Regions from separate parts of the Thioalkalivibrio sp. AKL6 genome, predicted to be linked through region 2. Evidence: riboswitches for the same ligand, from Rfam matches in the RefSeq annotation. Region 2 holds a riboswitch; the other holds the start of a gene.
What was found. Region 2 has a riboswitch for cobalamin ahead of D575_RS0111295 (TonB-dependent receptor domain-containing protein). Riboswitches for the same ligand answer to the same signal wherever they lie in the genome.

Region 1: linked by a shared signal. The riboswitch ahead of bluB (5,6-dimethylbenzimidazole synthase) and the one ahead of D575_RS0111295 (TonB-dependent receptor domain-containing protein) in region 2 are both predicted to bind cobalamin.

What each region holds. Positions count from the first base shown of each region.
Region 1 is NZ_AQXS01000010.1:229,320-243,999, forward strand. Features, by position in the region: gene ftsB (cell division protein FtsB) at 189-596, shown strand; gene ispD (2-C-methyl-D-erythritol 4-phosphate cytidylyltransferase) at 589-1,335, shown strand; gene ispF (2-C-methyl-D-erythritol 2,4-cyclodiphosphate synthase) at 1,332-1,832, shown strand; gene D575_RS0109075 (VOC family protein) at 1,829-2,224, shown strand; gene D575_RS0109080 (pirin family protein) at 2,723-3,571, opposite strand; gene D575_RS0109085 (hypothetical protein) at 3,657-4,022, opposite strand; gene D575_RS0109090 (ABC transporter ATP-binding protein) at 4,028-4,894, opposite strand; gene D575_RS0109095 (iron ABC transporter permease) at 4,894-5,865, opposite strand; gene D575_RS0109100 (cobalamin-binding protein) at 6,005-6,841, opposite strand; cobalamin riboswitch at 7,062-7,326, shown strand; gene bluB (5,6-dimethylbenzimidazole synthase) at 7,419-8,192, shown strand; gene cbiB (adenosylcobinamide-phosphate synthase CbiB) at 8,189-9,091, shown strand; gene cobD (threonine-phosphate decarboxylase CobD) at 9,102-10,109, shown strand; gene D575_RS0109120 (cobyric acid synthase) at 10,109-11,593, shown strand; gene cobU (bifunctional adenosylcobinamide kinase/adenosylcobinamide-phosphate guanylyltransferase) at 11,590-12,111, shown strand; gene cobT (nicotinate-nucleotide--dimethylbenzimidazole phosphoribosyltransferase) at 12,737-13,798, shown strand; gene D575_RS0109140 (histidine phosphatase family protein) at 13,795-14,361, shown strand; gene D575_RS0109145 (adenosylcobinamide-GDP ribazoletransferase) at 14,588-14,680, shown strand, end outside.
Region 2 is NZ_AQXS01000011.1:114,681-129,360, forward strand. Features, by position in the region: gene D575_RS0111265 (cobyrinate a,c-diamide synthase) at 1-642, opposite strand, end outside; gene cobO (cob(I)yrinic acid a,c-diamide adenosyltransferase) at 639-1,253, opposite strand; gene D575_RS0111275 (DUF2149 domain-containing protein) at 1,311-1,601, opposite strand; gene D575_RS0111280 (MotA/TolQ/ExbB proton channel family protein) at 1,598-2,041, opposite strand; gene D575_RS0111285 (cobaltochelatase subunit CobN) at 2,174-6,721, opposite strand; gene D575_RS0111290 (cob(I)yrinic acid a,c-diamide adenosyltransferase) at 6,845-7,399, opposite strand; gene D575_RS0111295 (TonB-dependent receptor domain-containing protein) at 7,403-9,235, opposite strand; cobalamin riboswitch at 9,377-9,623, opposite strand; gene D575_RS0111300 (hypothetical protein) at 9,711-11,609, opposite strand; gene D575_RS0111305 (cyclopropane-fatty-acyl-phospholipid synthase family protein) at 11,741-12,979, opposite strand; gene fnr (fumarate/nitrate reduction transcriptional regulator Fnr) at 13,272-14,003, shown strand; gene D575_RS0111315 (DUF2390 domain-containing protein) at 13,996-14,478, shown strand; gene D575_RS0111320 (DUF2058 domain-containing protein) at 14,550-14,680, shown strand, end outside.

The DNA of each region.
Region 1 (14,680 bases), on a different contig from region 2:
GAGACCCGGGACGGCCTTGGTCACCACGCAGTCCTCAGCCTGCGGCGCGGTTCCTGTCCCCGGTCGTCCGGGGCTCGTAGAATGCCGGGCATGCCGGCCACTTGCGAAAGCCCTCGTCTCCACGTTGTCGCGTCTGTCGCGCTGCGCGGGCGAGGGCTTTCTCTGTTCAACCATACGGAGTGCGGGTGATGCGCGGCCTGTTGATCGGTCTGGCCCTCGTGCTGCTGGCCCTGCAATGGCCCCTGTGGCTGGGCGAGGGGAGTTGGCGCGATGTGCGCGATCTGCGCGAGCAGGTCGCGCAACAGCAAGCCGCAAATGCCGAGCTGGAACAACGCAACCAGGCCCTGGAGGCCGAGGTGCGCGATTTGCGCGGCGGTACCGCGGCGGTCGAGGAGCGCGCGCGTCGCGATCTGGGGATGATCCGCGAGGACGAGATCTTCTTCTTCGTGGTGGGCGAGGACGAGCCCACGAGGCTGCAGGTCGAGCCGCTACCGGGCCCGGCTGGAGAGACCGATCCGGGCCCGGACGCGCAAGTCCCGGAGGATGCGGAGCCCGCCACCGACACCCTGCCACCCGAGGACCCCTTTGATGGCTGACGCGGAACACGTGCCGACTCGGGAGCCAGCGTTCTGGGCGTTGATCCCTGCGGCTGGCATCGGTCGGCGCATGGGATCCAACCGTCCGAAGCAGTACCTGACACTCGGATCGCACACAATCCTGTCCCACACCCTGTCGATCTTTCTCGAACACCCGCGGATTCGCGGGGTGGTTCTGGTACTCGGTCCAGACGTCGACCCGGATGCCCTGGACCTGCCGCTGGCCGGCGGGCGGCTGTTCCGTGCGGCCGGAGGGGCGGAGCGCGCGGATTCGGTCCAGAACGGGCTCGATTTCCTTGCCGAACGGGCGCACGAGGACGACTGGGTACTGGTGCATGACGCGGCACGACCCTGTCTGCCGCTAGCGGATGTGGACCGGCTGCTGCACGAGTTGCGTGACGATCCGGTGGGGGGGCTGCTCGCCAGTCCCAGCACCGATACCATCAAGTGGAGCGATGGTGCCGGGAAGGTCGAACGGACGCTGGATCGCGAACGGGTCTGGCGGGCCCTGACCCCGCAGATGTTCCGGCTGGGCATGCTCCGAACGGCCAACGCGCAGGCGCGTGCCGAGGGGCATCCGGTGACGGACGAGGCCAGCGCCATCGAGTTCCTGGGCCAGGCACCCCGACTGATCGAGGGCTCCCCGATGAACATCAAGATCACCCGCAGCGAAGACCTTGAGCTCGCTCGCCTGTATCTGATGCAGCAGGGACGCCTGGAAGGCGGGTTTCGCGCATGAGCGGCTTGCGGATTGGCCAGGGCTTCGACGTACACGCCTTCGGCGAAGGCGACCACTTGGTACTCGGTGGCGTTCGCATCCCGTTCGAGCGTGGATTCGTCGCCCACTCGGATGGGGACGTGCTGATCCACGCGGTGTGTGACGCCCTGCTGGGCGCGGCGGCGCTGGGGGATATTGGCCTGCACTTTCCGGATACCGATCCGGCGTTTCGAGGGGCGGACAGCCGCGTCCTGCTGCGGGAGACGCTCGAACGAGTGGCCGGGGCCGGCTGGCGCCCGGTCAACATCGACACCACGGTGATCGCGCAGGCGCCCAAGCTTGCACCGCATGTGCGCGCGATGCGTGAGAACCTGGCAGCCGATACGGCACTGACAATCGCCGATGTCAGCGTGAAGGCGACGACTACCGAGCACCTCGGTTTTGCTGGGCGCAAGGAAGGGGTGGCGGCCCAGGCCATTGTGTTGCTCGAACCGGCTTCGGGGGTGATGCGGGTATGACTTCGGCGAAGCGGGTAGAACCCGGCATCCTGCGTCTGCATCACGCAAGCCTGGTGATTGCGGACACACGGGTGGCGGCGACCTTTTACGGGGAGCAGCTCGGCCTGGTGCCACTGGAACGCCCGGATCTCGACTTTCCCGGTCTGTGGTATGACCTGGGGAGCGGACAGGCTCTGCATCTGTTGCAGGTGCCGAACCCCGATCCGACCGAGCGCGGCGTGCGCTGCGGTCAGGACCGTCATCTGGCGTTGCGCGTCCGTGGCCTGGAGGTGCTGGCAGCGCGTCTTGAAGGGGCGGGGATTACCGTGGAGCGCAGTCGTTCCGGACGCCCGGCCGCATTCGTTCGCGATCCCGATGGCAACGCCATCGAGCTGATCGAGGAAGGCGTCTGATCCCGGACCCGGGGGCCGGTCACGAACAAGCGACCCTGCACCCGTTGCGGGGCCATCCTTCTCCACGGAACGGATCGTGGGATCACCGGATCCAGCCCCAAGCCTAGCTGGGTGGCCCGCGACGCCATCCATAACGACCTTGGCTCCCAAAGCCCCTTCACCGCAGCCGTAACGAACCGAAGAGCCGTGGTTTTCTGCATGGGTGCGAGACAGCGGGTCGGGGCTCGTTCCACGCAGTGAGATCCCGGATAACCGCTGCGCGGTTCCCGGGATGACGAAAGCGGTAGGTGGCGGGGGATGCAAGTATCACCGGTCGGGTGATCTTCCTCGGCGTCATCCCGGCCGCAGCGGAGCGAAGAGCCGGGATCTCCGGCGCGGGTGCCAGGCAGCAGGTCTTGGTCCACGCGGTGAGATCCCGGCTAACCGCTGCGCGGTTTCCGGGATGACGGAGAGGGGGATTCGCGCGAGGAACTTGCGGGATGCTGGGCCGGCTCGAGCTCAGTCCATGCTGGCCGGTTCGGCGGCGAGCTGGCCGGACTGGTAGTCGCTGATGGCCTGTTCGATCTCGTCGGAGGTGTTCATCACGAACGGGCCGTAGTGGGCGATCGGTTCGCCCAGCGGCCGCCCCTTGAACAGCAGTACCCGGGCATCCTGCTGCGCGATCAGGTGGATCTGGGTGTGGCCGTGCCAGACGCCCAGTTGGCCCGTGCCGAGGCCGGTCAGCTCGCCGTCGAACACGTAGGCCAGCACACGATCCTCCAGTTGCACCGCAAGCGACAGGCGATAGCCGGCCGGTAGTGTGAGGTCGGCCATGGCGGCGCCTTCGCCGATCTGCGGCAGCGCGCCTTCGGTGTCCCCGGCGCTGGTCTGCCAGGAGCCGGCAATGGCCTTGAAGCGCAGCGAATCGTCGTCTTCCGGCAGGTGACGCATCGCGTCGGCGCGTACGTCGCGGTAGCGCGGCGGGTCCATCTTGCGCGCGGCGGGCAGGTTTACCCAAAGCTGGAAGCCGTGCAGGCCGTCCGCGTCCAAAAGCGGCATCTCGGAGTGGATTACGCCACGCCCGGCACTCATCCACTGGGCCTCGCCGGCCTCGACGCGGCCCTGGTTGCCCATGGAGTCCTCGTGGGTGAGCCCGCCATGGACCAGGTAGGTCAGCGTCTCGAAACCGCGGTGCGGGTGCGAGGGGAAGCCGCCGATGTAGTCCTCCTGGGCGCTGGCGTTCAGTTCGTCCAGCATCAGGAAGGGATCCAGCCCGCCACTAAAATCATGGATGCGCCGAATCTTCACCCCGGCCCCGTCCTGGGTGGGATGAGAGGTCTTCACGCTGTCCGGCGGTGTCGGGTTCATGGCGTTCTCCTTCGCAACAGATCTGCACCATACCGACCATGAAACGAAAAGAAAATTGCATCGTTTCCCGTCATGGGGCGTTCTGTCAGGTGGCCGAAAGCTCCCAGGAATCGGCGAACATCTCCAGGCTTTCGATGAAATCGGGATCGTGTTCCTGGCGATTGATGGTCAGGTGCAGGATGACGGCGTGGGCGGCGGGCGGATGACCCGTGGTCAACGTCCAGGCGAGGCCATTCGGGCATTCCGGAAGGGAAAAGCGAACGCCACCGTTGATGACTTCCCGATGGACGCGAAACTCGCCCCACAGGCAGTACACGACGCCGGCATCCGGGCCCTCGTCGGCGATCAGCGTATCGATCGCGCCGCTGGCGTCGGGTAATGCGGGCACGGTGAGGCTTCGTTGCAGGCTTTCGGCATCCAGATCGGAATGCAGGGTGCGGAAGAATTCCATGGGGACTACTCGTTGCGCGGCAGGAAGACGGGCAGGCCGTCCACCTCGCCCACGCTCAGGCGTTGGTTGTACAGGCGCTCCAGTGCGCTGGGCACCAGCATGGTGGCCGTGGGGCCCCAGCACGCCTGTCCGTCAGGGAATAGCAGTAGCAAGTGATCGCAGTAGCGCGCCGCGAGGTTGACGTCGTGCAGGACCAACACCGCGCCTCGGTCTTCCTGACCGACGATGGACTGCACGCGGTTGAGCACGGCCACCTGATGATGCAGGTCCAGCTGGCTGGTGGGTTCGTCCAGCAGGAGCAGGCTGGGGTCCTGCGTCAGCACGGTCGCGATTGCCAGGCGCTGGCGTTCCCCGCCGGACAAGGTGTCCACCATGCGGTCCTCGAGGTCGGCGAGATCCATCGCCGCGAGTGCCGCCCGGGCGCGGGCGTAGTCCTCGGAAGATTCGATATCCCAGGGCCGCAGATACGGGTGGCGTCCGATCAGGGCCGTCTCCAGCACCGTGGCGGGAAAGCCGTCGTGGTGGGTCTGGAAGACCAGGCCCAGGCGACGGGCCAGTTCCGCGCGGGCGAGGGTCGCAATGGATTGTCCCTTGACCTTGATGGTTCCGGCACGCGCGGCCCGCAGGCCGGCGAGGGTCTGCAGGAGGGTGCTCTTGCCGGCCCCATTCGGCCCCAGGATGCCCCAGCACTGGCCCGGATCCACCGTCAGGTCCAACGGCGATCCGGGCGGCCGCTCGGGCACGTCGATGACGAGCTCATGCGTGGCGAGCAGGGTCTTGGGCCCCGGTTCCTGGTGGACGCTGCGCGCGCCCAGGCCCAGCGTGTCGTGTGGCTGGGTCGCTGCGGGGGCGGGGGAAGGCGTACGCGGCATCAGCGGCTCCGGTAGAGCAGGAACAGGAACACCGGGACACCCAGCATCGCGGTGATGACGCCCACCGGCAATTGTTCCGGGGCAATGATCGTCCGGGCCAGGGTGTCGGCCAGGGTGAGGAGGATGCCCCCGCCCAGGGCCGAGGCCGGGAGGATCACGCGCTGGTCGTTGCCAAAGATCAGACGCAGCATGTGTGGCACGATCAGCCCGACAAAGCCAACCGCGCCGACCTGGGTGACTGCGGTCGCGGTGATCAGGGCCGCCACCACATAGATCGTCCATTCCACCGGGCGTACGGCCACTCCGAGGGCCGCGGCCTGCATGGGCCCGCGCGCCAGGACGTTCAGGGTGCGGCCAAATGGCAGGGCGAGCAGCGCGACGACCACGAGTACGCCCCAGGCCGGGTAGGGGTTGCGGGCATGGGAGACGTCGCCCATTAGCCAGTACAGCATGCCCGGGAGCTCCGCAGTGGGGCTGACCGCGAGGATGAAACTGATCATCGCGCCCCAGCCGGCGGCCACCACGACACCGGTCAGCAGCAGGCGGGTCGGGGTCCAGCTGCCCGTGCCGTGGGCCAGGCCGAACACCAGAATGGTGGACAGCAGGGCGCCCACGAAGGCCGCGGCCGAGACCGAGAACATGGACAGCCCCGCGAGCATCGCCAGCAAGGCGCCCACCGAGGCACCGCCAGAGAGCCCCAGCACGTAGGGATCGGCCAGTGGATTGCGTAGCAGAACCTGCATCAGCGCTCCGGCCAGGCCCAGCAACCCGCCGGCGGCGAACGCGGCCAGCGCGCGCGGCAGGCGCAGATCCAGTACCAGGGTGCTGTGCAGTCGCGAGGCCTCGCCGAAGAAGACACTCAGGAGGTCAGGGAACGGAATCTGCACGCTGCCGTAGGCCAGTGCCACCAGAACGGAGAGCACAGACGCGGGCAACAGCACGCCCAGGGCCAGGAGGAACGAACGGGTCAAGCGGTAGCCCTCCGCTCCAGGCGGACGAAGCGGTAGGTTGCCGGAACGGCGGGAGCGCTGCCTTCAGCGCACGTACCACGCTCCTTCATTGGTGTCCCGCGATATCCTTTCCGGGAGACTGCGAGGCGGACCGTCATGGTCATGGGGCGGAACGGCGGGCGCGGGCGCGTTCGAGTTCTTCGCACATCAGGGCCGTGCCTTCCGCGATGCGTCCGGTATGGCGTTGCAGGAGCGAAGGGGGAATGAAGAACAGATTGTCGCGCTGGACCGCGGTCAGGTCCTCCCATTGGCCCCAGGCGACCACCCAGTCGGGACGGTCCTCGCCCATGCCGCCGCCGATGATGACCTCGGGGTCGGCATCCAGTACGGCTTCGCGCCCAATGCGTGGCACCAGGCGGTCGAGATCGCCGAACACGTTCACGCCGCCACACACGGCGATGGCCTCGGCGATCAGGTGGTCGTCATTGACCGTCATCAACGGTTGCTCCCACACCTGATAGAACACGCGAATCGGGTCCCGGTCACCGTACGTGGCGCGGAGCGCGTCCATTCGGCCCAGGAAGTCCTCTGCCGCGGCGTCGCCCTGGTCATGCGTGCCGGCGAGCGTGGCCATGCGCCGCATGCTCGAGGCCACACCCTCGAAGCTGCGTGGTTCCGATACGTACACCGGCAGTCCCAGTTCGCGCAGGCGTTCGACCTGGGAGGCGGAGTTGCCGCTCTTCCACGCGATCACCAGATCGGGGTCCCTTTCCAGTACCCGTTCCAGGTCAATCCGGCTGTAGCCGCCAATCCGCGGGATGGCCTCCGCCTCGGGCGGATAATCGCTGTACTGCGTTGCGCCCACGATGCGGTCCCCCGCACCCACGGCAAACAGCACCTCGGTGATGTGCGGCGCCAGGCTGACGATGCGCTCGGCAGGCTGCTCCAGATGGACCTCGCGGTCATCGTCGTCGGTGACCGTGATTGAGTCCGCCATTGCGATCAGCGGGGTTGAGAGCAGGCCCAGGAGGCAAGCGAGAAGTGGAGTTCGGGAAGTCCAAAATTGCATGATTTTACAGTCGCATTGGATTGGTTGTTCAAGCGCCTTCGAGCCGGCTGGGGAGCCGCCACCTGGCGCTGGACTAGCGGGGCATCATAGCAGCAAGCCTGGGGCGCCTCGGAGCGTCAATTGGTCGGCAGTGGGCTTGCCGCGTATGATTGGCGCCTTGCTACCAGGTGCCCGGGCGACTGATCGCGCGGGTTAAACGGGAAGTCGGTGCAGGCGCGAGATCCTCCGCAGCCCCATTCCGACGCTGCCCCCGCGACGGTAAGCGAGTGGGTTCGAGGGGTGCTTCCGCAGGCCGCTCGGACCTCGACAAGTCGAAAGCCACTGGGCCGAACGCGGCCCGGGAAGGCGACTTGCCGCCCCGGGTTGCCGGGGCCTCGCGAGCCCGGAGACCGGCCTGGACGATGTTTCTGCGACCGCGCGGTGGGCGAGGGTCGGTAGGTGCGGGCCCCTGTGGCCACACCCCGATCCCTCTGCATCCGCGTCGTGTCCCCCTGACGGTAAGCCGATGCAGTCCGAGTTGCCCGCCAATGAGAACCCTTCCTGCCCGGGCGCTGATGCCGGGGGTTCGGGGTTTGCCCAAGATGAGCTTGCGGCCGTCTATCGCGTGATCGCGGAACGCCGGGATATGCGCCATTTTCGGCCGGACCCGGTCGATCCAGCGGTGTTGCGGCGGCTGCTCGAGGCGGCGCATCGCGCGCCGAGCGTGGGCTATATGCAGCCCTGGCGCTTCCTGCGCATTACCGACCCAGCGGTGCGCGAGGCGCTCCACGCCCACGCGGCGGAGGAACAGGCGCGCACCGCCGAGGCCTGTGGCGAGCGCGCGGCCGACGTGCATCGCTTGAAGCTGGAGGGCATCCGCGAGGCGGGCGAGTTGCTGGTCGTGGCCCTGACCGATGGCCGCGAGCGCTACGTGCTCGGCCGGAGGACCCTCCCCGAGATGGACCTCTGTTCGGCCGCGTGTGCGATCCAGAACCTGTGGCTGGCCGCCCGCGCCGAGGGCCTGGGCATGGGCTGGGTCTCCCTGTTCGATCCGGACTGGCTGGCCAACCGGCTGGAGATGCCCGAGGGCGGGTACCCCATTGCCGTGCTGTGCCTCGGGCATGTCGAGCGCTTCTATGACCGGCCGATGCTGGAAACGGCGGGCTGGGACACCCGCCGCCCCTTGGAAGACCTGGTGTTCCAGGATCGCTGGGGTGCGCCGTGCGAGCTGGCCTTGCCCACGGTTGTGCGGGAATCCGCCGCGCGTCCGGATGGGCCATCCGGGGGTGGCAACACATGAGTACCTTTCTGATCCTGATCGGAGCCCTGATCCTGGACCGACTGTTTGGCGACCCACGGCGGTTCCATCCGCTCGCCGGATTCGGCCAGCTCGCGGCCTGGGCCGAATCCCGCTGGCATGCGCCGAGTCGTGTACGCGGAGCGCTCCTTCTCGCGGCGCTGGTCCTGCCCTGGGTGGTGCTGGCCGCACTGGGCACCTCGTTGGCCTGGGGCTGGCTTCTGACGCTGGCGATCCTGACGCTGGCGATTGGCTGGCGCAGCCTGGACGAGCATGCGGAGGTGGTGGCCGAGGCCCTGGAAAAGGATGACCTGTCTGGGGCGCGCACCGGCGTCGGCATGCTGGTCAGTCGCGACACGGCGGCCCTGGACGAGCGTGGGGTGAGTGGCGCGACCATCGAGTCGGTGCTGGAAAACGGCAACGACGCACTGTTCGCCACGATCTTCTGGTTCCTGGTGGCTGGCGCGCCGGGCGTGGTGGCCTATCGCCTAGTGAACACGCTGGATGCGATGTGGGGCTATCGCAATGACCGGTTTCGCTCGTTTGGCTGGGCCGCCGCGCGCCTGGACGATGCCATGAACCTGATCCCCGCCCGCCTGACGGCACTGGGCTATGCCCTGGCCGGTCGTGGCCGGGACGCGCTGCAGTGCTGGCGCGAGCAGGCCGCCGGCTGGAAGAGCCCGAATGCGGGGCCGGTGATGGCCGCAGGGGCGGGTGCGCTGGGCGTGGTCCTGGGCGGAGCGGCGCCCTATGGCGGGCAGCGCGAGTGGCGACCCCGTCTGGGGATGGGCCGCATGCCGGACGCGGCGGGCATTCGCCAGGCGATTACGCTGCTGGATCGTGCGCTGGCCATCTGGATGGCCTTCATTGTGGCCGGGGTGATTGTCGTTGTCCTGTTCTGAGGCCCAATCGATGCAGACGCCGGAGCCGCAGGCACTGATCCAGGTGCACGGGGGCGGTATCCGCCAGGCGGCCGCGCGCTACCGGATCCCCGAGGCCGACTGGCTGGATCTCTCCACGGGCATCAACCCGCATGGCTACCCCGCGGGCGAGCTGCCGCCAGGGGTCTGGGCGCGCCTGCCGGAACCGGACGACGGCCTGGAGGCCGCAGCCGCCGCCTATTACGGGACCGGGGCGCTGCTGCCGGTGCCCGGTTCCCAGGCCGCGATCCAGCTGCTGCCCGCGCTACGGGAAGGCCCTTCGCGCGTGGGCATCCTCGAGCCCAGCTACAACGAACACGCCCGGGCCTGGCACGGGGCCGGGCATGACGTCGTCCCGCTGGGTGGGGATTCGATTGAGGCCGCATTGCCCGGCCTGGACGTGCTGGTGCTGGTCAACCCCAATAACCCGACCGGACAGCGGTTTGACCGCGCGGACCTGCTGGCGTGGCATGCGACCCTGGCCGCGCGCGGCGGCTGGCTGATCGTGGACGAGGCGTTCATGGACGTGACACCCGAGGCGAGCCTGGCGACGGACGCGCCGCGCGAGGGTCTGGTGGTACTGCGCTCGCTGGGCAAGTTCTTTGGCCTGGCCGGGGCGCGCGTGGGATTTGTCATCGCGGAGGACACGCTGCGCACGCGACTGGCCGCCCGGATGGGCCCGTGGGGTCTTGCCGGACCGTCCCGCTGGATCGCCACCCAGGCGCTGTCGGACCGGGCCTGGCAGGCCGAGACACGCGGCATGCTCCAGGCACGTGGTCAGCGCCTGGCGGACTTGCTGCGCGACCAGGGGCTGGAACCCGCCGGCGGCACCGCGCTGTTTCAGTGGTGCCGCGTGGACGATCCCGCAGGCTGGCAGGATCACCTGGGCGCGCAGGGCATCCTCGTGCGGCGGTTTGATGAGCCGGGCAGCCTTCGTTTTGGCCTGCCGGGGCAGGAATACGAATGGAAGCGCCTGGAACAGGCGCTGGGGGCGTCCTGATGGGTACGACGCTGATGGTGCAGGGCACGACCTCGGATGCTGGCAAGAGCGTGCTGGTCGCGGGGCTGGCGCGCGTGCTGCATCGGCGGGGGCTGTCGGTGGTGCCGTTCAAGCCGCAGAACATGGCGCTGAACAGCGCGGTCACGGCCGATGGTGGCGAGATCGGGCGCGCCCAGGCCCTGCAGGCCGCGGCCTGTGGCCTGGACCCGCATACGGACATGAACCCGGTACTGCTCAAGCCCAGTTCGGACCAGGGCGCGCAGGTGATCATCCACGGCCGCCCGGCGGCGGAGCTGGATGCCCGGGCCTACCACGACTACAAGCCAGTGGCGCGCGAGGCGGTGCTGGCATCGCATGGCCGCCTGACCGCACAGTACGACCACGTCCTCGTGGAGGGCGCCGGATCGCCGGCGGAGATCAACCTGCGTGCCGGCGACATTGCCAACATGGGCTTTGCCGAGGCGGTGGACTGCCCGGTGATCCTGGTCGCGGATATCGACCGGGGCGGGGTGTTCGCGCACCTGGTGGGCACGCTGGCGCTTTTGAGCGAGACGGAGCGCGCCCGGGTGCAGGGCTTCGTGATCAACCGCTTTCGCGGCGATATCGGTTTGCTGCAACCCGGCCTGGACTGGCTGGAACAGGAGACCGGCAAGCCGGTGCTCGGCGTGATTCCGTACCTGCACGGGCTTTATCTGGATGCCGAGGACGCCCTGCCGCGCGAGGCGATGCCTTCGACGCCCGCGGACGCGCTGAAGGTGGTCGTGCCGGCACTGCCGCGCATCTCCAACCATACGGATTTCGATCCGCTGCGCCTGCATCCGGCAGTGGACCTGCGCTTTGTCGGTCCAGGCGAAGCCCTGCAACCGGCGGATCTGGTCATCCTGCCGGGCTCGAAGTCCGTGCGCGCCGATCTCGCCTGGTTGCGCGAACAGGGCTGGGAAGAAGCGTTGCAGCGGCATGCGCGCTATGGCGGAAAGATGCTGGGCATCTGCGGCGGTTTCCAGATGCTGGGGCGTGCCGTGCACGATCCCGATGGGGTGGAGGGCCAGTCGGGCTCCACGCCGGGGCTGGGCTGGCTGGATATCGAGACCCGGCTCGCACCCGAGAAGCACCTGGAGCGGGTTCGCGGAGATCGCGTACTGGACCGAGAAGCCGGCGTAGAAGGTTACGAGATCCATGCGGGCGTGACGACCGGTCCGGGCCTGGAGCGGCCGCTACTGCACCTGGAACACGGCCCGGATGGCGCGCGTAGTGCGGATGACGCGGTGGCCGGCACCTATGCCCACGGCGTGTTCGATACATCGGACGCCGCCCAGGCCTTGCTGCACTGGGCGGGTATGCGCAGCGGGATGGAGACCGGCGAAGACCTGGCAACGGCGCGGGAACGCGGCCTGGAGCGCCTGGCCGATTCTCTGGAAGAACACCTGGATATGAATTACATACTGACCCTTCTGCAAGCCGAGACGAGGGAGCCAGTCGCATGAAGACCCTGGTACTGGGTGGCGTGCGCTCGGGCAAGAGCCGGCTGGCAGAACAACTGGCGGCGGCCAGCGGCCTGCCCGTGACCTACGTGGCGACGGCGCGCGCGGACGATGCCGAAATGGCGCGCCGGATCGAACGCCATCGCGCCGACCGGCCCGGAGACTGGGGCCTCGTCGAGGCGGGCACGGGCTTGGCCCGGTCGCTGGAGCAGGCCGCGGGACCCGAGCAGTGCCTGCTGGTGGACTGCCTGACCCTGTGGCTGACCCAGCTACTGTGCACCGATGACGAGGGCCGGATCGAGCGTGAGCGCGAGGCCCTGATCGAGACGGTTCCGCGCCTGCCGGGCACGTTGGTGTTCGTCTCCAACGAAACCGGCATGGGGATCACGCCCATGGACGCACTGTCCCGCCGCTTTGCCGACGAGGCCGGCTGGCTCCACCAGCGCTTGGCCCCAACAATGGACCGCGTCGTCCTCACCGTCGCCGGCCTCCCGCACGTCCTGAAGGGAGACCCGCTGTGACAGGCCGGCATACAAGCATTCCGCCCGCCAGGCACATAGACAAGCACGCCGGCAGGCCGGCACCACCGCAGTATCCCGACCCCAACCGTCACCCCTGCCACCTAACCCTCGTCATCCCGGAAACTGCGCAGCAGTTATCCGGGATCTCCACCGTTGGCAGGTGGCACGGACGTCGGGGGTATCCCTGGCGTGGGGAGATCCCGGCTCTCCGCTTCGCTGCGGCCGGGATGACGGGAAGTGGTTGGCGAAGACGGGCAATGGATGGCTGGGATCGGGGAAGTAATAGGCCGGCATGACAGTTGGGTGGGCGGCGAGGAGCCTTGGTCCACATGTTCGGATGTCCCCCCCAACGTCGTCATCCCGGAAACCGCGCAGCGGTTATCCGGGATGACGACGTGGGAGGATGGCGCAGACGTCGGGGTATCCCTGGCGTGGCAGATCCCGGCTCTCCGCTTCGCTGCGGCCGGGATGACGGACAGTAGTGGGAGGGCGGGCTGACGTCAGGGGGTGTGCTGCGCCCGGGATGACGCCAAGGGAAGCGCTTACGGCCGGGATGGCGAGGAGCCATGGGTCGGGATGATGGAAAGTGGCAGAGCGTGCACGAGAGACAAACGAGGACGAACAAGTGACCGAAGACTGTGACTGGCTGCAGGTGCCGCCGGCGACCCTGGACGCCGCCGCGCGCCAGGCCGCCGCCGAACGGCAGGCCCAGCTGACCAAGCCGCCCGGGTCGCTCGGGCAACTGGAGGCGATCGCCGAACGCCTGGCCGGCATGCAGGGCCAGGAAAAGCCCGCGCTGGAGAACGTCCACATCGCGGTGTTCGCCGGCGATCACGGCGTGGTGGCGGAGGGCATCTCGCGCTTTCCGCAGGCCGTGACGGCACAAATGGTCGCGAACTTCGCGACGGGTGGGGCGGCGATCTCGGTGCTGGCGCGGTACCTGGGCGCCTCCATCGAGGTGATCAACCTGGGCACGGTCGCAGAGCCGCCCGCCGTTAGCGGTGTGCAGCAACTGAACCTGGGCCCCGGCACCGCCAACCTGGCCCGCGAGCCGGCGATGACGCCGGCGCAGCTGGAACGCGCCCTGAACGCCGGCCGCCAGTGCGCGGAACGCGCCCGGCGCAGCGGCGCCCAGATATTCGTCGGCGGCGAGATGGGGATCGGCAACACGACCGCCGCCGCCGCGCTGGCCTGTTCCCTGCTGGATCTGCCGCCCGCCGATCTGGCCGGCCCCGGCACGGGCCTGGACGCGAACGGGGTGCGGCACAAGGCCGAGGTCATCGAACAAGCCCTGCACACCCATGCGGCCGTGCGGGGCGACGCCCTCGGCAGCCTTCGCTGCCTGGGGGGCTTCGAGATTGCCGGGCTCGCCGGCGCGTATATCGCCGCGGGGCAGATCGGTCTGCCGGTGCTGGTGGACGGCTTCATCAGCACCTCGGCGGCGCTGGTGGCCGAGCGCCTGTGCCCGGGCACAGCGGACTGGTTCTTCTATGCCCATACCTCGGCGGAGCCGGGTCACCAGCGCCTGTTGGCGGCGCTGGAGGCCGAGCCGCTGCTCGATCTTGGCATGCGCCTGGGCGAGGGGAGCGGGGCGGCCACGGCCGTGCCCCTGCTGCGCCTGGCCTGCGAGTTGCACTCGGGCATGGCCACCTTCGCCGAGGCGGGAGTCAGCGGAGAGGACGCTTGAGCGTCGGCCCCGCGCGGATCGGCCTGCTGCGCCACGGCGAGACCACTGGCCAGGGATTCTGTGGCCGGGGCAGCGATGTCCCGCTGACCGAGGCCGGCTGGGCCACAATGCGCGACGCTTTGGCGCGAGATACCGCCTGGGATCGCATCGTCTGCTCGCCGCTGACGCGTTGCCGCGCCCCAGCACAAATGTTTGCGGAAGAGGCCGGTGTACCGCTCGCCGTCGACGACCGCCTGGCCGAACTCGACTTCGGCGCCTGGGAAGGCCGCACGGCGGCGGCGCTGATGGAGACGGACGCCGATGCACTGGGCCGTTTCTGGCAGGACCCGGTGAATCACTCGCCCCCCAAAGGCGAGTCGCTCCTGGAGTTTCGCGAACGCGTTGTCGCCGGCTGGAATGACCTGGCGCCCGAGGAAGGCGAGCGGGTGCTCGTGATCGCCCACGGCGGCGTCATCCGCCTGCTCCGCGCCCTGCACGAGGGCTGGCCGCTGGAGAAGCTGCTGGGCATCGACGTCCCGCTCGCCTCCCTGCATATTGTCGAGCCATGGAAGCCCTATCCATGAATCTCCTGCCCTTGGTGCGGAAAGCCCCTGTGGGTGATCTTGTGAGGGCTCTTGTGGGAGCGTGCTTGCACGCGAAGCCCCTGCCAAAGTCAGACGCGGGCAGCAGGGGCTTCGCGGCCAAGGCCGCTCCCACAGGAATGCCGAGAACCAGCGGTGTGCGTCCCGCATATTGTAGGAGCGCCCTTGGCCGCGAATACCTCCCACCAAAGTCCGACCGGGCACCCGCATGAGCGCCGCGCTGACACCCCTCTGGCTGGCCCTCCAGTTCCTCACCCGCCTGCCAACCCCCGCGCTCGACCCGCAACCGGCCGACCTGGGG
Region 2 (14,680 bases):
GGTCACTCCAGCCTCTTCGATCGCGGCCGCCGCAGCCTCCAGCCGCGCATCCAGATCGGCGATCTCCCCCGCCTGGACCAGACCCAGGTGACGATCCGGGACACTTAGCGTCTCGTTACGCTGCACGGCACCAAAGAAGCGGATCGCCTCCGGGGTGCACTCCTCCAGCATCCGCGCATGGCCGGGGCTACCCACCCGGTTGGCAATCACGCCGGCAAACGACAGGCCCGGACGGTAGGTCGACAAGCCATGCACCAGCGCCCCGAAGGTCTGGCCCATGCCGCTGGCATCGATCATGGCCAGGATTGGCAAGCCGAAGGCCTGGGCCAGATCCGCACCGGAGGGATCCCCATCGAACAGCCCCATCGAGCCCTCCACTAGGATCAGGTCGGATTCCTGGGCCGCCTCGTACAGCATCGCCCGACAGGCTTCTTCCCCGACCATCCACAGATGCAGGGCGTCGACCGGGTGGCCAGAGGCCTGCTCCAGGATCATCGGGTCGAGGAAGTCGGGGCCGGTCTTGAACACGCGCACGCGCCGGCCCTGGTTGCGGTGGTAGCGGGCGATGGCGGCAGTGATCGTGGTCTTGCCCTGGCCCGAGGCCGGGGCCGCCACGAACGCGGCGGGACAGCTCACGCTCACAGCTCGATCCCCTTTTGCGCCTTGATTCCGGCCTGGAAGGCGTGCTTGACCACACCGATCTCGCTGACGGTATCGGCCGCCTCGATCATCGCCTTGGGCGCGGCGCGGCCGGTGGTGATCACGTGCTGCATCGGCGGGCGGTTGGCCAGTTCTTCGAGGACCTCGACCACATCGAGGTACTGGTATTTCAGCGCGATGTGCAGCTCGTCGAGCAGCACCAGATCGACGTTCGGATCGCGCAGCATGTCGCGGGCATGCGCCCAGGCATCGCGGGCCGCCTCCACGTCCTTCTCGCGGTCCTGGGTCTCCCAGGTGTAGCCCTCGCCCATCACGTGGTACTGCACGTGGTCCTGGCCACGGAAGAAGGCCTCCTCGCCGGTCGCGAACTGACCCTTGATGAACTGGACGATGCCCACCTGCATGCCGTGCCCCAGGGCGCGCGCGACCATCCCGAAGCCGGAGGAGCTCTTGCCCTTGCCGTTGCCGGTCAGGATCAGGAACACGCCCTTCTCCTCCTGGGCCTCGGCGATCTTGCGGTCCACGACCTCCTTCTTGCGCGCCATGCGCTGGGCGTGGCGTTCGGCGCGAGCCGCTTCGGTGTCTTCGCTCATCTTCATTACTCCTTGATTCGTTGCGTCATAAGGGCGTTCGGATGGCCCCGGGAGTGACTATTCGCCAATCAGGATCATCCGTCCGGTCTCTGGGTCACGGTAGACCTGCCCCATGGATTCGTAGCCCGAGCCGGCCTCGCCGGCCCCCTCGGGTGGGTCCGGGATCTCGCGCCCGGGTTCGATCTCGGCGCCGCCGCTGGCCGGTTCCAGCCCGCTACCCGAGGCGGCCATCACCACCATCAGGCCGACGGCAAACACCAGCATGATGTCGGCCAGATTGGCCAGCGGGCCCATCGGCTCCTCGTCGGGCGCGTCGAAGCGCGAGGCGCGGTAGTGCGGGACCCTCATGCCACCGCCTCCATACGCTCCATCGCCGCGTCATACCAGCGCCGGCGCAGGCGGCCGAGCAGGAAGCCGAGGATGCCGACCAGCAGCCCCAGCACCGTGGTGTTGAACGCCACCGTAACGGCCTGGGCGAGGATTTCCAGTTCGCCCCGGCCCATCGCGGCCAAGCCCGGACCCAGCGGGATCAGCGTCCCCATCAGCCCGAGCATCGGGCCGATACGTGCCAGCAGATCGGCGCGGTCGATACGCCGCCGGGCACGGTAGGCGAGGCGTTCGGCATCGCCGCTCAGTTCCAGGCGGCGTACCCCACCGGAACGTTCGCCCAGTGCCAGCCCGAGCTCCCAGACGGCCACCGCGACCAGCACCAGCAGGCCGATGATCACCGGCTCCAGCAGCCAGCGCACCACGGTATCCATCAGCTCCATCGTGATCGAGAAAGTCATTCGGTTTACCTCGTTACCCTTTGTTCGCACGGCCCTGTGTAGGAGGCCAGCCTCTGGCCGATGGGGCGTATCCGACGCTGCAATCGCCGAGAGGGCTCGGCTCCTACAGGCCCGAAAATGCCCACGCCCCGGTTATCGCCGTCGACCCGCAGCGATGCCGCCGAGCAGCAGCAGAAACAGCGCAGCGGCAACCAGCCAGGGGAGCCAGGGCATACCCGCCGTCTCGTCGCCGGGCTCCTGGCCGCCCTCGGTCTTGGCCGGCTCGGGGATCTCCTGCATCTCGCGCGCCGCCGGATCTTCCAGCGGCTGGATCTCGGTGACACGGCTGGGGTCGGCTTCCGGCTCCGCCCGATCGATCTGCGCGGCCGCCCGCACGGCGTCGAAGGCCTCGCGCAGGTCAGCGTCGTCCAGGCGCTCGGCCACCTCGTCCAGCACGGGATGATCCGGGCGCGTGTGACCGCTGCCGGGCAGGCCGTGCTCGGCGACCAGTTCCGCGAAGCGCTCGGACAAGGCATCCAGCACCTCGGGATCGGCGTCCCAGAACCCGTGGCTGGCCGCGACCAGGTGAACGGCCTGCAGATGGGTCTTCACGTGCACGTTGTGGCCGTCGGCCAGGAACGCGTCCAGGCCCAGCCCGTGGCGGTCCTGCAGATACACGTCGTGCACCTCGTCCCAGACCCAGGAGCGGATGATCTCCGGGTTGGTGACCTGCCAGCCCCAAAGGTTGTCGGCGAAATCCCGGGCCATGGTGCGGGCCCCGGCATAGCCGTGATCCATCAGCGGCTCGATCCACTGCGGGTTCAGGTTCTGCCCCTGAAGCTCGCGCATCAACGCGCGGCCCAGTGTCTCCACCCGCGGGTCGTCCGGATCGGCGTGCTGCAGCACGCGGTTGTCCGGCACCTCGCCGCGGATGCTCTCGACCGCGGTCGACAGCCCGCCCTGGAAATCGAACCCGTCGTCGTTGTCCAGCAGGCCGTAGAGGTGCGAGGCGCGCCCGAGATAGGTGCGCCCGACCTGGCCCAGGCGGGCCTCGAAGGCCTCGTGCGCGGAGCCACCGGACTCATCCGCGCCATAGGCATGCCCCATCCGGCGCATATAGGCCGCCCCCAGTTCGGCACGGTCCTCCCAGGCCCCGGAGCGATCCGCCAGGCGGTTGACCCCCGCGCCGTAGGCCCCGGGCGCGGTGCCGAAGACACGCAGGGCAGCCTGCTGACCCGCCTCGACGCCACTCAGGCCTGCCGCGCGCAGGGCCTGGGTGTCTTCCAGCCACTGCGCGGCCACGTCGTTGCGCGCCAGCGGCTCGTCGCCCGGGTCGCGCAGGTCCGACCCCAGCGGGGCCAGGGCCGCGTCCAGTGCCTCTTCCAGCTCGGGGTGTTCCTCAAGAATGATCTCGGACGAGCCGTCCAGCGCGAGGCGGGCAGCACGATCCAGCCACACCAGCTGGTCCTCGTAAAGGTCGCGGAACAGACCCGAGGTCGTGAACAGGGCATCGCGACGGCGCTCGCGCCCGGCTTCGTCGAGGTCCATGCGTTCCAGCCCCTGAACGATTCCGCGGCTGTTCCAGGCCGGGCGAATGCCCAGCATGTCCAGGCCAAAGGCGATCATCACGCCCTCGTCGCGTACGGTATCCGACGCCCAGAGGATGATCGCCTCGCTGCCATCCGCCTCGGGATCGCCGTGCTCACGGGCGTCCGCAGCCAGTTCCTGGCCGATGCCCCAGGCGATGCGTGTGGGCACCAGATCCGCCGCCAGCGCATGGAAGTTGCGCCCGGTCGGCAATACCTCCGGCGTACGGATCGGATCGTTGCCTTGCCCCGGCGGCACGAAACGGCCTTCCAGCGCCGCCAGCAGATGCGCGCGCTCGCTGGACGGCGAGCCGCGCAGCTTGGCGTCCCAGTCGTCGCCCACCGCGTCGTCACCCGCCATCGACTTGAGCATCGTGTCCACGGCCTCGTCGCTCCAGTCGCGCCCGAACACGTGCAGCCCCAGGGGCATCTGGTCTTCCTGCATGTCGGTCAGGTAGTGGCCGATCTCGTGGACCAGCAACTCCTCGTCCATCTCCGCCAGCGCGGTCGTTGCGTGCTCGTCATGACCCGCGTCCGCATGCTCGTCGTCGTGGTCATGCTCATGAGCGTGTTCGTGTTCTTCTTCCCCGTGTTCACGGTGATGGTCCGCATCCCGATGCTCGTCGCGGTGTTCGTCCTCGTGACCTTCGCCATGCCCGGAGTCTGGCTTGTCGTGATGACCCTCGTGGTGATCGCCGTGGTCATCATGGTGATGTCCGTGATCGTGATGATGACCCCGGGCCAGTTCGCGCTCGATGGTCTCGGTCAGGCCGAGATCCTCGATACGTTCGCGCAGGGTCTGTACCGCCCGCGAACGTGTCGCGGCATCCGGCTGCGCGGCCGCCTCGTAGGTCTCCACCAGCTGGCGCAGCTCCAGCAGGCTGTCATACAGCTCCGTGGCCGCCAGTGGCGGGGTCAGGTGGCTGATCATCACACCCATGGCCCGGCGCTTGGCCTGGATGCCCTCGCCCACCCCATCGACGATGTAGGGATAGATGATCGGCAGGGCCCCGCCGAGGATCTCGGGATAGTCGTCCGGTGCCAGCCCCGCCCGCCGGCGCGGCAGGAATTCGCGGGTCGAGTGGCGACCAACGTAGATCAGTGCATCCGCCTCGAAGTGATCGCGGATCCAGTGGTAGAAGCCAACGTAGTGATGGGTCGGCGGGAAGGTAGTGTTGGCGTGCAGCAGGCGCTCGCTGACCTCCCAGCCGCGTGGCGGCTGCGGACCGATGAACACGTTGCCGAACTCGATGCCCGGGAACAGCATCTCGCCATCACGGGTCATGGCTTCTCCCGGCGGCTCGCCCCAACCAGTCAGACCGGGGATACCCGTGCGCACCAGCGCCTTGCGCAACTGCTCGGTGGTCGCGTGCGCGTCTTCCCCCGCCAGCGTGGCCTCCCAGGCCTCCTCGTACTGGGCCAGCAGGTCCAGTGACCGCTCTTGCGCCGCGTGCGGATAACTCTCGAGCATGTGGCGCAGATCGCCAACGCCGCTCTCCAGCGCGCCTTGGGCGATCTCGACCTTGTCGGCGGCCATGGCGGCCTCCAGGCGTGCCTGCAAATAGCCGATCGGACCATCCACCAGTTCTGCCTGAACGGGTTCCGGGAGGGCATCGAAATACGCCTGATACTGCTCGCGATCCAGCGAAGCCACCCGGCCGGCGATAGCATCCAGCGCATCCGCCTGTTCCGGCAGGTTCACCGCACGGTCCTGGATAAGGTCCAGAAGGGCTTCGGCATCCTCCGGGACCTCGTCGCCCAGGTCATAGCCGGCCGCCGCCAGGTTCTGCAGGATCTCCAGCAGGGACTCGGGGACATCCAGCTTGTCCGCGCCGATGTTCTGGCGACCCGGAGGATGGTTGTAGTACACCACCGCCACCCGCTTGTCCGCGTTGTCCAGGCGGCGCAGCCGCTGCCAGCTCGCCACCCGCTCGGCCAGGGCCTCGACCCGCTCGCCGACCGGCTCGGTCAGCGTCAGGCGCACGCCCGTGCGTTCGTCCTGTTCCGGATCGCCCGCGGTGGCAAGCACCATCGGCTGGCTCATGCCCTGCAACTCCGGCATGGCCACGTGGTAGTGGACCTTGTCCCAGGGAATGCCCTCGTGCGACAGCCGCCACTGGGTCGCGCTCACGTCCGCCAGGCGGATCCCCTTGATCACCGGGACATCCAGCTCGCCGAAGGCCTCGGCCACCGCCTCGCGGTTGCCACCGCCGCCGACGACAAAGTCCTGCAGGCTCACGATCCCGGCCAGCTCGGCCGGGGCCGCGCGCTCGGCCAGCTGCTCCACCGCCTCGCGGCTGGCGCCACCCCAGCGCGCCAGCACGGCAAAGCACTGCAGGCCGCGCTGTTCCAGCGCCTCGCAGCTCGTATCCAGCAAGGCCCGATCGCCCGGGCGGTCGCCGGTATCCAGGTCCAGCAGTGCGATAGCCGGGCCTTCGTCGAGTCCGAGATCCCCGGGATCGGCGCTGGAAACCCCATCCCGGTAATAGCGGATGGTCTCGCGCGGATCCGGCTCGGGTACTTCGACTGCATGCCCGCCGGCTGCCGCCAGCCAGCGCATCAGTCCTTCCATGCTCTCCGGGGTGCGCCCCTGATAGAAGGCGCGGCCAGTCAGCCACTCCGCCTGCTCTGCAAAACGTTCCTTTTGGTCCGCCAGGTGCTCGCGCGGATCCGCCCCGGGTTCGGGGTTTTCCGCCAGCTCGGTGCGCGCATCGTCGTCCAGGCCGGCCAGCACCAACTCGCCATCGAGACGCGACAGGGCGGTCAGGCGGCGTTCGCTGTTGATCGCCAGCAGCGCCGCGCCGCCGGCGGGAGGCTGCTCGCGCAACAGGCGCTCCAGACGCCGGGCCTGGTCGCCGAACACGGCGGCCACCAGCACCGCATCGGACTCGGCCCACAGGGCCGCAACGGCGGCGTCGTCCTTGTCGGCCAGCTGCTCCGGCGTGCGCAGGACGACTTCCGCGTCGGGATGGGCCTCGAGAAAGCGATGGGCGCCGGCGGCAACCTCGGCCGCCGAGCGATCCGACACGATGCCCGTGACCTGCGGACCGGCCCAGGCCGAACCTGCCCATAGGCAGGTGGCGAACAACAAAAGGGTGCGTTTCCAGATGAACATACGGATGACTCCGGAGAAACTACAGACAGCTGCACAACAGGCAAGCGGCCGGGAAACGCTGAGCCTTCAGCGCTTCCCGACATGCCGGTTAAGAACAGACTGGATTTGGGGTACGGGCCGGATTCAGCCGCGCTGATTAGCCGGCTGCCAGAGGACTTCCGCGCCGTTTTCGTGACGCGCGAGCACACGGCAGAGCACGAACAGCAGATCCGACAGACGGTTAATGTAGGCCAGCGAATTTGGCCGCAACGCCTCATGGTGGTTAAGCGCCACCAACCGCCGCTCGGCACGGCGGCACACCGTTCGCGCGATATGACAGTCGGCCGTGGCAGGACCACCACCCGGCAGGATGAACTCCTTCAACGCTGGCAGATCGGCGTTGAAGCTCTCGAGCTCGACATCCAGGCGTTCGACCGAGGCCTCTGGAAGCGCCTGATGTCCAGGCACCGCCAGCTCCGCCCCGAGATCGAACAGCTCGTGCTGCACCAGCGCCAGCGAGCGGCGCACATCTTCCGGGAGATCGTGGACCAGGACCCGGCCCACGACACTGTTCAGCTCGTCCACGTCGCCAAAGGCCTCGACGCGGTGGCTGTCCTTGTCCACCCGCGAGCCATCGCCCAGCCCGGTCCGGCCTTCGTCACCGGTACGCGTTGCAATCTTCGACAATCGATTACCCATGAATCACCTCTGCTGGTAGCGCAGTTTCACGAACGCGGCTCGGCCCGGCTGGTTGTAATCCGCCTCATTGAACGAATCCCTCGCCACAACGTAATCGCGGTCGAACACGTTCTTGACCGTTACCAGTACCGACCATTCCGCATCGATGGCATAGGCCGCGCGCAAATCCAGCAGGCCATGGCCGGAGAGCCGCTCCTCGTTATCTCCATCGTTGTAGCTGCGACCGCGCGCAAGGACCGTTCCACCAAGGGAGAAGTCGCCGACCTGACGGTCGAGGTCAAAGCGGCCAGAGACTGGAGGCCGCCGGCGAAGTTCGTTACCAGTGTTGCGATCTTTCGCATCCAACAGAGTCAGCGATGCCCGAGCGTTCCATGGACCAAATTCATGCCCGCCCTCGATTTCCAGGCCCCGAATCCGTGCCTCGTCCACATTGATTGGCATGAACACCCCACCAACCATTTGATTGTCGATCAGCTCGTCGACGCGGGTCTCAAACACCGCGACATCCACGTAGGCTTGGCTGGCCGCGTACCGGGCGCCGACTTCTAAGGTTTCCGATTCTTCCGGCTCCAAATCAGGATTCCCGAATCCCGGAAAGAACAGCTCGTTAAAGGTCGGCGCCTTAAACGCGGTGCCGTAGGAGGCTCGCAGGCGCAGCGCCTCCGTGGCCTGCATACCCCAAGCGACCTGCCCGGTCACCTTATCGCCGAACTGCTCGTTGTCATCTAAACGCAAGCTGCCTTCCAGGTCGTGCGCCCCAAAGCCCGACCGAAGGACAGAGTAAACGCCTACGTTATACCGCGAGTCCTCATCGTAATCGGTCGTACTGGATACCCGATCCTCATAGGCATCCACCCCTGCGATCAGGTCCGTCCTATCGCCAAGCTGGATGTCGTTGCGCCATGTCAGCTGATCCCGGCGGGTATCGAAGGTAGAAAAGAAAGTCCCGGCAGCAAAATTTTCTCCCTCGTCGCGGCTTTGTGCATAGGCCAACTCTGTGTCCCATCGGTCAAGAATGGGTATCCGAAGCCCACCCTGTAGGACAGCGTGTAAAAAATCGGTCTGATCGGGAGTCCCATCGAACTCCGTAGCACCCTCGGAATACAGCAAATTGCCGAAGAGCTCGATTCCGTTGTCGAGCCGATGGGAAACCTTTCCGGAGAGCGACGTGTTGTCGTAGCCATCGCGATCGTCGTCGCCGAATCCGTCCTGGACGTCAATACCATCGGTGGAGAAATGGCTCATCGATAGCCTGTAGGAAGTGTCATCGGTGCCACCAGCCACTCCGACCCCAAGCTCCCGCGTACCGAAGCTCCCACCGCCTAGAAAGGCGCTAGCTTCCGGCGGCCCCCGGCGTCCCTCTCGGGTGAAGACTTGGGTAACGCCCCCAATCGCATCTGAGCCGTAAATTGATGTCCGCGGTCCGCGAACAATCTCAACTCGCTCAATCTCCTCGGGCGGCAAGAATTGCCAGCTGGCTCCGCCGCTGGTCGCCGAACCCATGCGGACACCGTCCACAAGGAGCAGGTGATGGTCAGAACTCGTCCCGCGCATGAACACGCTGGTAGTCTTGCCAAAGGGACCGTTTCCGACCACGGAGAGGCCGGCGCGGCCTTGCAGAACGTCGGTGAACTGCTGGGGCTGCAGCCGCTCGATTTCTTCGCGATCGATTATTGTGACCGATGCGAGCGTCTCGTCGACGGTCTGGGCGACGCGCGTCGCCGTCACCTGAACAGTGTCGAGGGTTCGGGCTTCGGTTTCGGGGGCGTCCTGGGCGTGTGCCAGGGCGGGGGTCATGGCCAGCAGGATGGCCGTGGAAAGTGCTGTGCGTTTCATGTCGTCCGTGTCTCCCGGCGAGCCGCCCGCACGCCGTTGATTCGTCGGGATCGCGCAGACAGGGGGAGACAGACACGAGGGGGATCGGCCAGGACCGGCGAACGGCCCGGCACGATCATCCGCCTCGCATGCCCGCCGCATGCCGCGCGATCATTCCCTGGCCGGTCTCCGGGCTGACGAGCGTCCGGTGCGGCGCCTTCCCGAACATCATGTTCAGTGGCACTGGCCGCGACCATCAGAAACCGACTGGCGGTCTCTCGCTCGATCACCGTTGCGGGGGCAGCGTCGGACTCGTCCCGAGGCCTTGCAGCCCGCCGGAGACTCACCGATCTTCCCGTTTAACCCGCCAAGCCAGGCCTGGTCGGGCACCGAGGAACGCAGCGAACCCTACACAGTTGGGTGCAAAATTACCAGCCTCCAACCCACCCACCAGGCGCTCTCGCATGACGCTGGCAGGCTCGCGTGTCGCCGCCGATCAGCGGCGGCGCCGTTCCTCCGCGTACTGGTAGCGGGTCCCGCGCTTGAGCAGCAGCCCCCAAGCCTTGTCCTGCAGCATGGCGTCGAACTCAGGCGAGCGCTCGGCACGCAGCGCCACCGGGTGCGACTCGTCCCCGGTATGGGTCGCCAGCATCTCCAGGCGCTCGCGATTGGCCCCATAGTGGCTGACCAGGAAATCGCGCATGGAGTCACTCAGTGGCAGGTTGTAGATGCGCGTGAGGCGCAGCGCCAGCCACTCGGCCATGCGCCCGAGATCCTGCCGGACCTTGCGCACCATCGCCGAGCCCAGGCCTGCCTTGGCATCCGCGCTCATGCCCACGTAGAGCCCGCCCAGATAGGCCGCGGGATTGGCATATATCGCGCGCTGGATACTGGGATTCGTAAGATCCACCAGCGGCTCCATGATCAAGGCGAGCTGGATCCCGATCCGCTTGGCGGTCTCCGCATCCAGTGCCGAGCCGCCAAAGTAAAACAGGTCACCCTCGCGCTCGATCTTGAGTTCCTTGAGGAAAGAGCAGAAGTGGCTGGCCAGTTTCAGCTTCTGGTCGTCGGTCAGTTCGATCAGCTCCTCGCTCACCCGGATGCCGCGCACGCTGCGTTTGAACCAGCGCTTCTCGCCGCGCTTCTCCACCTGCGCCCGACGCAGGGCCTCCCAGCGTTCTACCGCGTTGGTGTACCGGCTTTGCGACTGCATCAGGTGATCGCGCGCCTCACGCAGGTCCTCGACTCGGCGCAGCGCAAGACCGAGGAGCTGCCCATCCGCGGAATTTTCCGGAGGTTCGAGATCCTCCAGTCGCTGCAGCGCCTCCAGCACCTGACGCCCCAGACTGACGATCGGCTCGCGCAGGGCCTGTGGATCCAGGCCCGACGCCTCGTGCTGGGATAGCAGGATGCCGAGGGAGCGCAGGCGGCTGACCACCCCGGCCTGAGCCACACGGAAGCGGTTGCCCTGGGATTCGAGGCGGTCCAGGGCAGCCCCGAGCTGCCAGCCCCCCGACCATTCGAAGCTCAGCCGCTTGATCTGGCGTCCGTTCACCAACTCGAAGGCGAGGACAAAGATCGCTTGTACGTCGTCGAGGGTGCAGCGCGCCAGGTCATCGGCGTCCGCGGCGGAGAACAGTCGATCCAGGAACTGATCCACCCGGCGCACACCGTCCTCCTGGGTTGGCGCCACGCCCCGCAGGCGGTCGCGCAGGAGGTCCGCAACCTCCGGCGCCTCGTGGTGCAGCTTCTCCAGGGCCGCGAGCCGGGAGTCCTCGGTCGCATCCACCAGATCGCCCACCCGCGCGCGCAGACCCAGGCGACGATAAATCTCGATCTGCTCCGCGGCGGCCGCCAGGCTGGCATCGCCGGTCATCTCGCGCACCGCGACCGCCACGGCCTCGGGGGCGATATCCACTTCGTGCAGCAGGACTTGGGCTGCCTTGCGCCGACGCATGTCCGGGGTCATCTCGCCCATCGCCAGGTCGCGGGTGACGAACAGCAGATCCGGCAGCAAGTCGATGGTGTTGCGCAGCTGATCGCGCGAGCGCTCCTGGCGCTTGCCCCGTGTGGCGTCCGCAACGAAACGCGCGACCAGGCCGATGACCCCGAACAGCAGGGTGTAAACGGCAAAGAAGATGAAGTTCTGTGCCGGGGCGGCGTGGCCGAAACCGAGGAAGTAGCCGCCCTGCATTGCCAGGAACGTGACTGGCCCGGCGGCCCACAGCAACTGCAGGAAGTTCAGGGACCAGGGAACACGCCGCGCGGTGGCGGCCACCTCGGTAATGCGGCTGCGCCCGGCCGCCTCGATCAGGACATGTTCCTGTGACGGTCCGCCGGCCTGCGGGCTTTCCTGGCCCTGTGCCTCCCTGCGTTTACGAAAGCGACCGAACACGCGCCCCTGCTCCGGAATGGGTGGTTACCGCCGGCATGGCCGCAACGCTCCCCTTAGTGTAGGGAAACCGTGTTCGGTTCGCGCGCGCCGGGCGATACTCGCGCGAGCGGCCCGGCGCGTCCGATGCAGCCTCAGGCGGCGTCGCTGGGCTGTGCCCGGGCCTCCCCGGGCGGGGTGGAGATCACTTCGGGGGCATCGTCACGATAGAGGTAATCGCGGGTCAGCGGCACCGCATCCTGCTGCTTGGCCATCTGCACATGGAAGACCACCTGGCCCCACCAGCGGAAAGTGCCCTCGCAACTCGCCAGGTAAAACTCCCACATGCGGCAGAACCGCTCATCGAAGCGTTCGACGGCCTCGCCCCGCACCTCCTGGAAGCGGCGATACCACTCGGCCAGCGTCTCGGCGTAATGCAGGCGCCAGAACTCGATATCGGTGGTGTCCAGCGGCGTGGGCTCCAGCGCGCCCATCACCTCGGACAGGGCCGGCGTATACCCGCCCGGAAAGATGTACTTGCTCAACCACGGGTTGGAGGTGCCCGGTGGCTCCTGGCGCCCGATGGTGTGCAGCACCGCGATGCCTTCCGGCTTCAGCAGATCATGCACGCGCCGGAAGAACGTCTCGTAGTTGGGCGTGCCCACATGCTCGAACATGCCGACGCTGACGATGCGGTCGTACTGGTCGTCGTGTTCGCGGTAGTCCTGATAGAGGAACCGCACCCGATCCTCGAGTCCCCGACGCTTGGCCTCGTCACGGGCAACCCGCAACTGCTCCTTCGACAGCGTCACGCCATCCACATGGACACCGGCATGCTCGGCGAGATGGAAGGCCAGACCGCCCCAGCCGCAACCGATGTCGAGCACCCGCATGCCCGGCTCCAGCATCAACTTCTTCCGCAGCATCGCGCACTTGGCCTGCTGCGCCTCTTCCAGCGTCATATCCGGGCGCTCGAAATAGGCGCAGCTGTAGAACATGCCCTCGTCCAGAAACTGACGATAAAGCCACTCATCGACGTCGTAGTGATGGGCGATGTTCTGGTAACAGCGCGCCACCTTGTTGCCCTGCTCGATCAGGGCCCGCAGCATGCGCACTGCAGGGTTGACCCGCTGCTTGAACATCGGCGCGAAGTTGCGCATGGCCACGTCGAGGAACACCTGCAGGCCCTCGGGGCCGGGCGACCACAGGCCGTCCATGTAGGTCTCGCCCAGCTGGAAACCCGGGTCGCGCCCAATCTTGCGTAACGCCGCCTTGTCATGCACCTGCATGGTGATTTCCGGCGCGCCGTTCCCGAAACGCTGCTCACGGCCATCCGGATGCCGCAGCACGAAGGTCCCGTAGCGTATGTACTGCTCCAGTAACCGCTCGATCATCTCTACCCCTGTCCTTGTTCTAGCGGTCGGGTCTCTCAGCCCCCACGCGTAACGCCGAACGTGACCGTGCCGCAGACTCTAGACTCAGTCTAATAACCGATGTCTCGCATTGTCCACGCAGCCGCCGGAGGGAGAAGACACCGAGCACATCTTGATGTGCGGCCCGGCTGACCGACGGCAATCCCTTCTGTAATCGCCTACAACTCATGGGGACAGTACCGCATTCCCGCGCCCGATGGCATACCCCGAAGATCGCTTTCCCCAACGTCGAAAAAACGGCTACCCTGCACCCATGACGCTACGACCCACCCAAGCCTGCCAGCACTGCACCCTGCGCCAGCTTTGCCTGCCCATGGGCCTGCCCCAGGATGAACTCTGGCAACTCGACCAAGTCGTCCAGCAACGCCGGCCGATCGCCAAGGGTGCGCCCCTGTTCACCATGGGGACCAAGTTCGAAGCGCTGTACGCGGTCCGCACCGGGGCACTGAAAACGGTGCTGATCTCCGATGACGGGACCGAACAGATCACCGGCTTCGCGCTGGCCGGCGACCTCCTGGGGCTGGACGCGATCCACTCTGGCAAGCACCCGGTCAGTGCCATTGCACTGGAGTCCACCAGCGTCTGCGCCGTGCCCTACGGGCATGTCGACGACCTCGCCGGCCGCCTGCCGACCTTCCGCCAGCACATGATGAGCGTGATGAGCCAGGAACTGGCCCAGGACGAAAGCCTGCACGCCTTGCTCGGCCAACGTACCGCGGAGCAGCGTCTGGCGACCTTCCTGATCGCCCTGTCGGAGCGTCATCGCGCCCGCGGCCTGTCCCCCGAGCGGTTCTACCTGCCCATGTCCCGGGCAGACATCGCCAACCACCTGGGCCTGACCCAGGAAACCATCAGCCGGCTGTTTACTCAGCTGCGCAACCAGGGCGTAATCAACCTGCACACCCGGGACCTGGAGATCCTCCAGCCCGACGGCCTGCGCAACACGGCCGGGGTCACCTTCACCTCCGCCGCGAGCAGTGCCTGAAGCCGGGGACATCCCGGAGCCGGCCACGGACTTCGACGCCTTCTGGGCATTCGCCGACGCACTGTGGGTCGATCCCACCGCTCGCGAACGTCTGATGCGCTGGCAGGACGAATGTGGCGTGGACGTGATGCTGGCGTTGTTTGCCCTGTGGTACCCGCAGCCCCTCGGCCCCTCGCAATGGCGCGTACTGCGGCAAACGGCCCGGCGCTGGCAGTCATCCTCCACCGAACGCCTCCGCGCACTGCGCCGGCGGCTCCACACCCCCGAGCGCAACGCGCTCTACCGCGCGGTGCTGGCACTGGAGCTTCAAAGCGAGCGGCTCGCCGGCCTGCAACTGCTCGCGGAGGCCCGGCGCCTGGCGCCGCAGACCACCCCCGCATTCGCCATCGACCCCCAGCGCCGATTGCGCACCCTGTTCCCCGATCTGCCGGACGCCGACATCCGCGACGGATTGCGCGAGTTCATGGCCGCCTGAACCGCGCGTGGTGCACGCAAGGGCGCATTCCGGCTATCCTCCCCGCACATTGACCGAACACGGCAGGATTCATGTCGGATGATCTGCGCAGCCAGCTCCTGAAAACGGGGCTGGTCGACGAAAAACAGGTTCGCCAGGCCAAGTCGCAAAAGCACAAGGCCCAGAAGGGGAACGCGAAGAAGAAGAAGGACCGCAACACGGG